4 regions of the Devosia sp. ZW T5_3 genome follow, and region 3 is predicted to be linked to each of the others. Evidence: predicted binding sites of a transcription regulator. Region 3 holds the regulator's gene; each other region holds the start of a gene.
The links. The regulator LexA, encoded in region 3, represses DNA repair genes until DNA is damaged. The targets are predictions, from matches to a motif close to TGTTCNNNNTGTGTTCNG.
Positions count from the first base shown of each region.

Region 1: the regulator LexA is predicted to act here: its motif matches at 1,223-1,240, upstream of ruvC (crossover junction endodeoxyribonuclease RuvC).
Region 2: the regulator LexA is predicted to act here: its motif matches at 832-849, upstream of ACI3KW_RS11365 (ImuA family protein).
Region 4: the regulator LexA is predicted to act here: its motif matches at 849-866, upstream of ACI3KW_RS01740 (DUF763 domain-containing protein).

Region 1 is NZ_JBJDRE010000010.1:179,986-182,184, reverse strand. It holds gene ruvA (Holliday junction branch migration protein RuvA) at 59-676, opposite strand; gene ruvC (crossover junction endodeoxyribonuclease RuvC) at 673-1,179, opposite strand; gene ACI3KW_RS14255 (GGDEF domain-containing protein) at 1,346-2,101, shown strand; gene ACI3KW_RS14250 (GGDEF domain-containing protein) at 2,172-2,199, shown strand, end outside.
Region 2 is NZ_JBJDRE010000008.1:4,228-6,426, forward strand. It holds gene ACI3KW_RS11355 (hypothetical protein) at 1-195, shown strand, start outside; gene ACI3KW_RS11360 (TerB family tellurite resistance protein) at 197-637, opposite strand; gene ACI3KW_RS11365 (ImuA family protein) at 868-1,677, shown strand; gene ACI3KW_RS11370 (Y-family DNA polymerase) at 1,562-2,199, shown strand, end outside.
Region 3 is NZ_JBJDRE010000002.1:35,851-38,049, forward strand. It holds gene ACI3KW_RS02680 (IlvD/Edd family dehydratase) at 1-151, shown strand, start outside; gene ACI3KW_RS02685 (YybH family protein) at 202-552, opposite strand; gene lexA (transcriptional repressor LexA) at 582-1,295, opposite strand; gene glp (gephyrin-like molybdotransferase Glp) at 1,404-2,199, opposite strand, start outside.
Region 4 is NZ_JBJDRE010000001.1:354,296-356,494, reverse strand. It holds gene ACI3KW_RS01740 (DUF763 domain-containing protein) at 1-815, opposite strand, end outside; gene ACI3KW_RS01735 (Gfo/Idh/MocA family protein) at 1,122-2,165, opposite strand; gene ACI3KW_RS01730 (ABC transporter ATP-binding protein) at 2,158-2,199, opposite strand, start outside.

The DNA of each region.
Region 1 (2,199 bases), on a different contig from region 3:
TCCGCCTCCAAATTCCTTACTTTTTAACATAGTAAGGAATGGCGCTATTCGCAAGGAATCAACTGCTCAACTCCCGCAGGCCCAGGCGGATCAGCTTCTCGGTTGGCGTGTCGTCGCCTTCGCGCGCCACGATGCGGGCCAAAGCGGCCGAGGCCTGGGCGCTGGAATAGCCCAGATTGACCAGGGCGGAAACGGCATCGGCCACAGTGCCGGCGGCGCGGCCTTCACCGAGCGCGGTTTGGAGGCCCAACGTGCCGGCATCGATCCCCGGCCCGGTGGGCACCTTGCCCTTGAGTTCGGTGACGAGGCGCACGGCCAGCTTTGGCCCCACGCCATTGGCGCGGCCGATCATCGCCTTGTCTTGCAGGGCAATAGCGCTTGAAATTTCCGACGGCGACAGGGCCGACAAAATGCCCAGCGCGACGCGGGCGCCCACGCCCTGCACCGTCATCAGCAGGTTGAACCAGGCCTTTTCGGTTTCGCTGGAAAAGCCATAAAGCCGGATCATGTCCTCGCGCACGATGGTTTCGATGAACACGACAGTGGCTTCGCCCACGCGCGGCAAGGCCTGCAGCGTGCGGCTGGAGCAAAAGGTCTCATAGCAGACCCCGCCGACATCGATCAGCGCGAAATCGTCGCCAATGCTGTCGACCAAGCCCTTGAGCTTACCGATCATGCCAAAGCCCTCAGCCGCTGCTGCGATACCCGGTGATGGGCATGGCAGATGGCAATCGCCAGGGCGTCGGCAGCGTCGGCGCCTTTAAATTGCGCCGCCGGCATTAGGGTTCGCACCATCAGCTCCACCTGCCCCTTTTCCGCGTGGCCGGTGCCCACGACGGACTTTTTCACCAGATTGGCCGCATATTCGGCTACCGGCACGCCACGGGCCGCCGGAGTCACCAAGGCGATGCCCCGCGCCTGCCCCAGGATCAGCGCCGAACGCGCGCCCTGATTGACGAAGGTTTCTTCGACGGCAGCCTCGTCTGGCGTGAACTTGTCCAGCACTTCGCCAAGTCCCGCGAACAATACCGCAAGCCGGTCGGCCAGCGCGCCATCGGTGGGCGGCGTCAGCGTGCCGGCTGCCACAAAGCTCAGCCGATTGCCCTGCGTTTCAATCACGCCCCAGCCGCAGCGGCGCAGGCCCGGATCAATGCCAATGATTCGTACGCTCGCATTCATGGCTTCATCCTTAGTGTGGCCGGCCCAACTTACCAAGCCGAATGTGAACAAAGCGGCAACAAAACCCGGTGGAAAACCGGGGAAAGATAAAATTGCAGCTAAGCTCACAAGACCATGTTCAACAGCGCCTCCTAGTCTCACGCTTGGGAATGCAAGGACGAAACAGATGACCGGACTCCACCGGAGCCTCCCCAAGCGGGCCTGGGCTCATGTCTATCGTGTGACCGGAGGGATCGTTGCCGTTTCAATCGTCATTTCGATCATTCTGACCAACCTCTTCATGGAAGTCCTTTCGAACGGCGTGAATGTGCAGGGGCTGGCTGTCTCGGTGATCATGCCCATCGTGCTGGGCGGCCCGATGACGTTTTTTCTTGTGCTCAAGCATGAGCAATTGCGCTTCGCCAATGAGCAACTCGCCCATATGGCCACTGTGGACTGGCTGACCGGGTGCCTCAATCGCGGGGCCTTTACCGGCAAGGTCGCCACCTATCTCGACCGGCGCAACCAGCGCCCCGGAGAAGGCGGGGCTTTGCTCATCGTGGATGCGGATGATTTCAAGCGCGTCAATGATACGTATGGCCATCACAATGGCGACGAGGCCCTGCGGCTAATGGCCGGGGCCATCCGCGGCGCCGTGGGACGGCATGATCTGGTGGGGCGGCTAGGCGGCGAAGAATTCGGGATCTTTCTGGCGGGTGCCAATCTCGACGCTGCCGACACGGCGGCCGAGCGCATCCGGCAGGCCGTCAATGCCATCGCCTTTGCCCCGGGCGAGGCGCCCTGCCCGCTTTCGGTCAGCATAGGCGGCGCCGCCTATGTCAACCGCACCCGCTTCACCGATCTTTATCGCCTCGCCGACCAGCGGCTTTACGAAGCCAAGAATACCGGACGCGACCGCGTCGCTATCATGCAGGCCGCCTGACCATGGAACACTCATTGTACACCTGAACGACATTTCCCGGCATCCGATTTTTCTCAGCAGCGAGTTTTTCATGCTTCCTTCCAAGACCTTGACTGCAT
Region 2 (2,199 bases), on a different contig from region 3:
GAAAGCGGGGAAAACAAGGGGCAGGTGCTGGTGGTGACCCAGCTTGCCGATGGCAATAGCTGCCACATCGCCTATATCGATGCCCTGGCCAATGACAATGCCAATGAGCTGGCACGCGAGGCTGCCGACAAATCCGGCAAGTTCGATTGCGCCAAGGACGAAATCGAGACGATCGGGGAATTCAAGGCCTGGTAGGCTAGGCCTGTTCGGCCTTGCCGATCTGGTTGCGCAATATGGTGCGGTCGCGGCTCGAGACGCCGATCAATTCGGCGACGCGCCAGACCATGTTGTCTTCCAGCTCGTGGTTCTTGCTGTCGGCAAACACCACCATCCACATCATGCGGATAATCTCGATGCGGTCGCTATCGGGCAGACTCGAGAGCCTTGAGGTAAAGTGGTAAAAATCCACCGCTTCGGCGTCGCGCAAGGCGGCCTGTTCCACCAATCTATCCACCGCTGCTTCATCAAGGCTATAATGGTCCATCAACGCGCCATGGATCGCCTTGCGCTCCACCGCATTGATCTGGCCATCGACCGAGGCCAGATGTACCAGTAGCGCCGCGACGGCCAGCTTGGGATCGTGATCGGAAAGCTCGTTTTCCGGCTTGTTGAACAGGCGGGTAATGGCCTCGAACATGGCATGGCCTCCTCTGGGGCGCGGCGATAAAACGGGTGCGCGCCGGAAGGCAGGCCTCAAACAGATAGCAGGCCTTGGGATTCTCTCAATGGCCGGGGCGGCCGGGTCACGCGGTCTTGACCGGCATTGATGCAGTCCCGCCACAGCCCATCCCAACAAAAAGGACTCGACTCTGCCGCCAAACGGAGTCTAATTGTTCCTGTTTTGTTCACAACAGAAAGGTCGGCTCCATGAGCTTGCCTGATCGACAACAGCGCCTTGCCGCGCTGCGCGACACTATTGCCGATATCGAGCGCAAACCGGTGCTGGCCGATCGGCGCACCATGCTGGCGGCCGAGCCGGGCGAAGGGTTTCCGCGCCTGGCCGGTGGATTGCTGCAGGAGGTTTTCACCGATGAGCGGCGCAATAGCGGCGCCGCGCTCGGCTTTGCCCTGGCCCAGGCCAAAAGCCTGCTCAGCGAAAAACGTCTCGCCGTCATCTATCTGCAATTGAGCAAACATGCCCAGGAAATGGGCCTGCCCTATGGGCCGGGCCTTGCCAGTTTCGGCTTTGATCCCGCGTCCCTCATCCTGGTGCGCCCCACCACTATGGTGGAACTGCTCTGGGCCGCCGAGGAGGCCCTGGCCTGCAAGGCCGTCGCCGCCGTCATCGCCGATATCGCCGACCACCCCAAAATCCTCGACTTCACCGCCAGCCGCCGCCTGAGTATGCGGGCGGCCAGTGCGGGGACTTCGTTTCTGCTTCTGCGCTACGGCACTGGAAGAGAGGCCAGCGCGGCGCATCTGCGCTGGCTTCTCACCCCCACGCTCAGCGCCCGCAAACGCTTCGATCATCTTGCCCCCGGCCCGCTGCGCTGGCGGGTTCAGTTGGAGAAGGGGGTGCTGCTCACCCAGCAAACCGAATGGCTTTTAGGCTGGACGCAAAATGGATTCACAACGCTCGACCCTGCAAATAGGGCTGCAAACCGGCATGCTGCCGGCGCGCCGCTTCCTCGTGCTGTTCCTGCCCACCTGGCCCACGGATTATCTGAAACGGCGTGACAGCAAGCTCACTGGCCCAATGGCACTTTATGAGCGCATCAAGGGCGGCCTGCGGCTTGCCGCCATTGATGCCGCAGCCGGCCGGGCCGGGCTCAGCGTCGGACAAAACCTGGCCGATGCCCGCGCCATGGTGCCGGGCCTCATGGTTCTTGAACTGGACCGACCCCTGCTTGAAGCCGCCTTCGCCGATTTTGCCGATTGGCATTCCAATGCCAGTCCGCTGGTCGCGGTGATGAGCGATGTCACAGCCTATGGCGATCTGGTGCTCGACATTACCGGGGTCGCCCATCTGTTTGGCGGCGAGCGGGCCATGCTGCGCATGCTGCTGACCCGGCTGCGCGAACTTGGCTATGCCGTTTCCGGCGCCATTGCGCCCACCATAGGGGCGGCCTGGGCCGTCAGCCATTTTGCCCGCAGCCAGGTGGTGGAAACCATCGATCTCGATGCTGTGCTCGATACCCTGCCTGCCGCCGCTTTGCGGCTCGACGCGGCCCAGATTGCCGGGCTCACCCAGATGGGGCT
Region 3 (2,199 bases):
GGGCGGGTACAAATATCCCAAGCATCAGACCCCATGGCAGGAAATCCAGCGCGGCATCGTCGGCCAGCTCGGCGACGGCGCTATTTTGAAGCCAGCTGAAAAGTACCAGCGGATCGCTCAGACCAACGGGATTCCGCGGGATAATCACTAGGCGCGCTAAGTCTCAGAAACAGAAAGGCCCGCCAAACCAGCGGGCCTTTTTTACTCGGGAAAGGCGCTCAGATGCTCATGTGCTATGCGCCACTCGCCTCTTCGCTTGCCGAGAACGGTCGTTCCTCTGCCGCTGCCTTGCGCCAGTTGCCCTTCGATGACCGCTTGCCAATGAAAACTATAGATGCAGCTTGCCGCCGTATCCGCCTTGGCGATCCAGCGGACGTCTTCCAGCCAATATCTTTCGTTTGAAAACCGCTGCCAGGTCCGCTCGAAGGCGGCTCGCACTGACTCCATGCCATGGTAGGAGCCAGAGCTGAACCAAAAGGTCGCGTCGTCATCGATCAACGATGTCAGCAGCTCAAAATCATGCTGGTTGATGAGCTCGGCATAAGCTGCCATCACCGCCTCAGGCGTGGCGTGGTCCACTATCAGTACTTCCGCAGCAGCCCCACCAAGCGTCCCTGGACCTTGACCCGGTCAGGCGGGAAAATCCGGGTTTCATAGGCTGGGTTAGCAGCTTCGAGTGCGACGGTATTGCCCTTGCGGCGCAAGCGCTTGAGGGTGGCTTCCTCATCGTCGACCAGGGCGACGATGATTTCGCCGGTGCTGGCCGATTCCTGCTTCTTGATCAGGACGGTGTCGCCATCAAAAATACCGGCCTCGATCATGGAATCGCCGCGCACTTCCAGCGCGTAGTGTTCGCCGGCCCCCAGCATTTCGGGGGGCACCATGATGGTGTGGGAGTGGGTCTGGATAGCCTCAATGGGCGTGCCAGCCGCGATGCGGCCCATGACGGGGATCGAGATCGGACGGGCGTAATCGTCGCCAACAGATTGGCGCGCCGGCGGGTTGGATACCTTGCCCAGTGTGCCCTCGATGACCGATGGCTCGAAGCGCGCCTTGCGGCCGCCCAGCGAAGGATTCATCGAATCGGGAAGCTTGACCACTTCGAGGGCGCGGGCCCGGTTGGGCAGGCGGCGGATGAAGCCGCGCTCTTCCAGCGCGGTGATCAAGCGGTGAATGCCGGATTTGGACGCCAGATCGAGAGCGTCCTTCATTTCGTCGAATGAGGGAGGAATGCCGCTTTCCTTCATCCGTTCGTGGATGAACATCAGCAGCTCGTGTTGTTTGCGCGTCAGCATTGGCGGCCCTCCACAGGGATTCGGAACATAGGCAGAACGACTATACGTGTTCCAGTTATGTTCCGCAATATCCCCCGCGCCCGTATCGCGATTTTCTTGGCTCGACAGTCAAAATGCGTCGATCTCTATGGTTTCGACAATCGCACCTGCATGGGCGCCGGGGTCGAATTCTGGCTGGATGATCAGCATATCAGCATTTGACAGGGACGAGGTGTGGCCGCTGTCGGTCTGTGAGATCGGCATGAGCTCGGGGCCGGTTGGCGTGTGGACGAGCTGGGCGCGCATGAAGTGGCGGCGCGCCGAATTGGGCGGCGTGGGGCCAGCCAAAGGCAGGCGCCAACTGGGCTGTTCGACATAGCCGAGCCATTTGCGCAGGGCCGGCTTGATGAAGACGGTGGCAGTGACCATGGCCGAGACAGGATTGCCCGGCAGACCGAAAATCAGCGTCTTGCCGCGGGTGCCGAACATTAGTGGCTTGCCCGGGCGCATGTTGATGCGCCAGAAATCGAGCGTTACGCCGAGTTCGAGCAGAATTTCCTGGACGATATCGTGGTCACCCACGCTAGCGCCGCCGGTGGTGATCAAAATATCGGGCTCGGCCGCGAAGATCGATTCGAGCTTGGCGCGCAGGGCGGCGCGGTCATCACGGGCGATACCGTGATCGGTGACCTCGGCCGCATAGGGCGCGAACATGGGCGCAAGACCAAAACTGTTGGAGGCGACAATCTGGTCGGGCGCGAGTGGCGAGCCAGGCAGCGCCAACTCGTCGCCGGTGGCGAGAAGAGCAATGCGGGGGCGCGTGGCCACCGTAAGACTGGGCGCATTGGCGGCGGCAGCCACGGCCAGCTGCATCGGGCCCATGCGGACGCCAGCCTCGATCAGGGCATCGCCCGTGGCAAAGTCA
Region 4 (2,199 bases), on a different contig from region 3:
AGGCTTCCGTGCAGGCGCCGCAGCAGGACGTCGGGTGGCCTTATGTCATGGTGCTCCGGCATCACCAGGTGCGGCAGCAGCGGCTCATCGTCGACCGGTTTCGCACTACTCCGCAAGCGACCGACCTCGCGGACGATTGCATCGGGGCCCAGCGAGGTCAGCAAATCAACGCTGCCCGCCCGTGCCCTATCGGCGCGCTTGTCGGTCAGATTGATGATCTGTCCTTGGGCCTTGCCCTCGATGGCAGCGTGCGGATGCTCGACAAAACTGCCCAGGCCCTGCGAGGTCCAGTGGTATCGGCGGGCATAGCCTGCATCGCCCTTCATACCCTGTTGCACTACCACCCACTTGCCGTCGTCAGCCACGATGAAGCCGTGCAGGTAGAGATCGAAACCGTCCTGGACCGCGGCGCTATCCACCTTGGCGACCAGTCGGCTTGCTGTCGCCAGCGCGGCGCCGTCGAAACCTACCCGGTCACCGACCGCCATCAACTCGCTGGGCGTGTTACGTGAATGTTTGCCCCGACCACCACAGACATGAAGGCCGAGCTCCTTTTCCAGCGGTCCCAGCCCGCGTTTCAAGGCACCGATGACGCTTGTGGTGATGCCTGACGAATGCCAGTCCATCCCCATCACGGCACCAAACGACTGGAACCAGAAGGGATGAGCCAGTCGCTGCAACAACTCGTCGCGTCCGTATTCGATGACGACGGCCTCGCAGATCAACGCTCCGAGTTTGGCCATGCGCTCGCTCAGCCAGCGCGGCACGCGGCCACCATGAAGCGGAAGATCGGCACTGCCGGAACGACTGGTCACTATTATCCTCGCATTATGCCGCCCAGCCTACCATAGAACAAAGCATAAACGAAAGGGCAAGATCTCCGTGAGCCGCCAACTTTTCCAGAGGTGAAGAATTGGAAATCCGCGGGTACCGCCATGCCATCCACCTGATCGAGAAGAGTAGCTACTGTCCCGACACCCGTGTGTTGTCGGTCTGGCTAGCGACGGGCGGAAATCGTTACGACTAACAAAACGTATCGCCCGAACCTATGGCGCGCTCGCGCTATCTTACCTAACGCGGTTTTTTCAATCGCCGTCGATTTTGCGCCAGCGACGCAATAGTCAGGATCGTGGCGACAAACCATGCTTGAGCTGGATCGGAAGGCCGTGGGACTCGATTATCGCGGCGATCAGATTGTGAACCGCCAAGACATCGCGCCCGCAGGCCACCGGTTTCCGGCACCGGGCGACCGCGTCCGCAAAATCCTCAATTAGGGCTTGATGAGCCTGGCTGGAAAATTCCATTGGATCGGCCCCCGATCCGGAACCAGCATCAGCGCCTTCAAAATCGATGTTGGAGCCATCATGCGACCGTACTGTGAGGTGTGTTCCCGCCAGTGTGGCGCTTCCTGCGACTCCAGTGATTTCTATGGCATCTGCCTGCCCAGGAAAGGCGCAGGTGGTGGCGGTGATGCTGCCCAGGGCGCCATTGGGAAAACGCATTGTCGCCGCTGCCACATCTTCTCCCTCCATGATGTGGACCGGGCTGGTGGAAACAAAGCCTGTTACCGTTTCAGGCATGCCGACGAGCGAGACCATCAGGTCAAGGTTATGGATGGCCTGAGTTAGCAGGACGCCACCGCCGTCGCGTGCCAAGGTGCCGCGCCCGGGCTCGTCATAATAGCTCTGAGGACGCCAGTAGTTTGTACGGGCACTCACCTGGACCAATTGTCCGAGGCGGTCCTGTTCAATGATGGTCTTGAGTTTCAGGGCAGCGGGCCTGAACCGGTTTTGAAGCACCATGCCAAGGATGATTCCCGCCGCATCGGCAACATCCACCAATTGCTCGGCTCGATCGACGCTGACCTCGATCGGTTTTTCCAGCAGCACATGCTTGCCGGCTGCAGCGGCCATTTGCACGATTTCGAGATGCGTATTGGGCGGGGTCAGGACCAGCACGGCATCGACACGCCGATCGTTGAAAATCGCTTCAATCGTGTCCGTTGTTGGAAGACCATGCGCCGCAGCGAAGGCGTCGCGACGTTCGCGCGAAGGGCTGAAGGCGTGGAGGGCTTCGATCCGATCGCGTAGCGCCAATAGCGCGCGTGCATGCGGCAGGGACGCCATGCCCAGGCCAATGATGCCAATGCCGAGTTTTTCAGCCACGGCCGGTTACCGTGCCAGTGCTGGCCAATCGCCT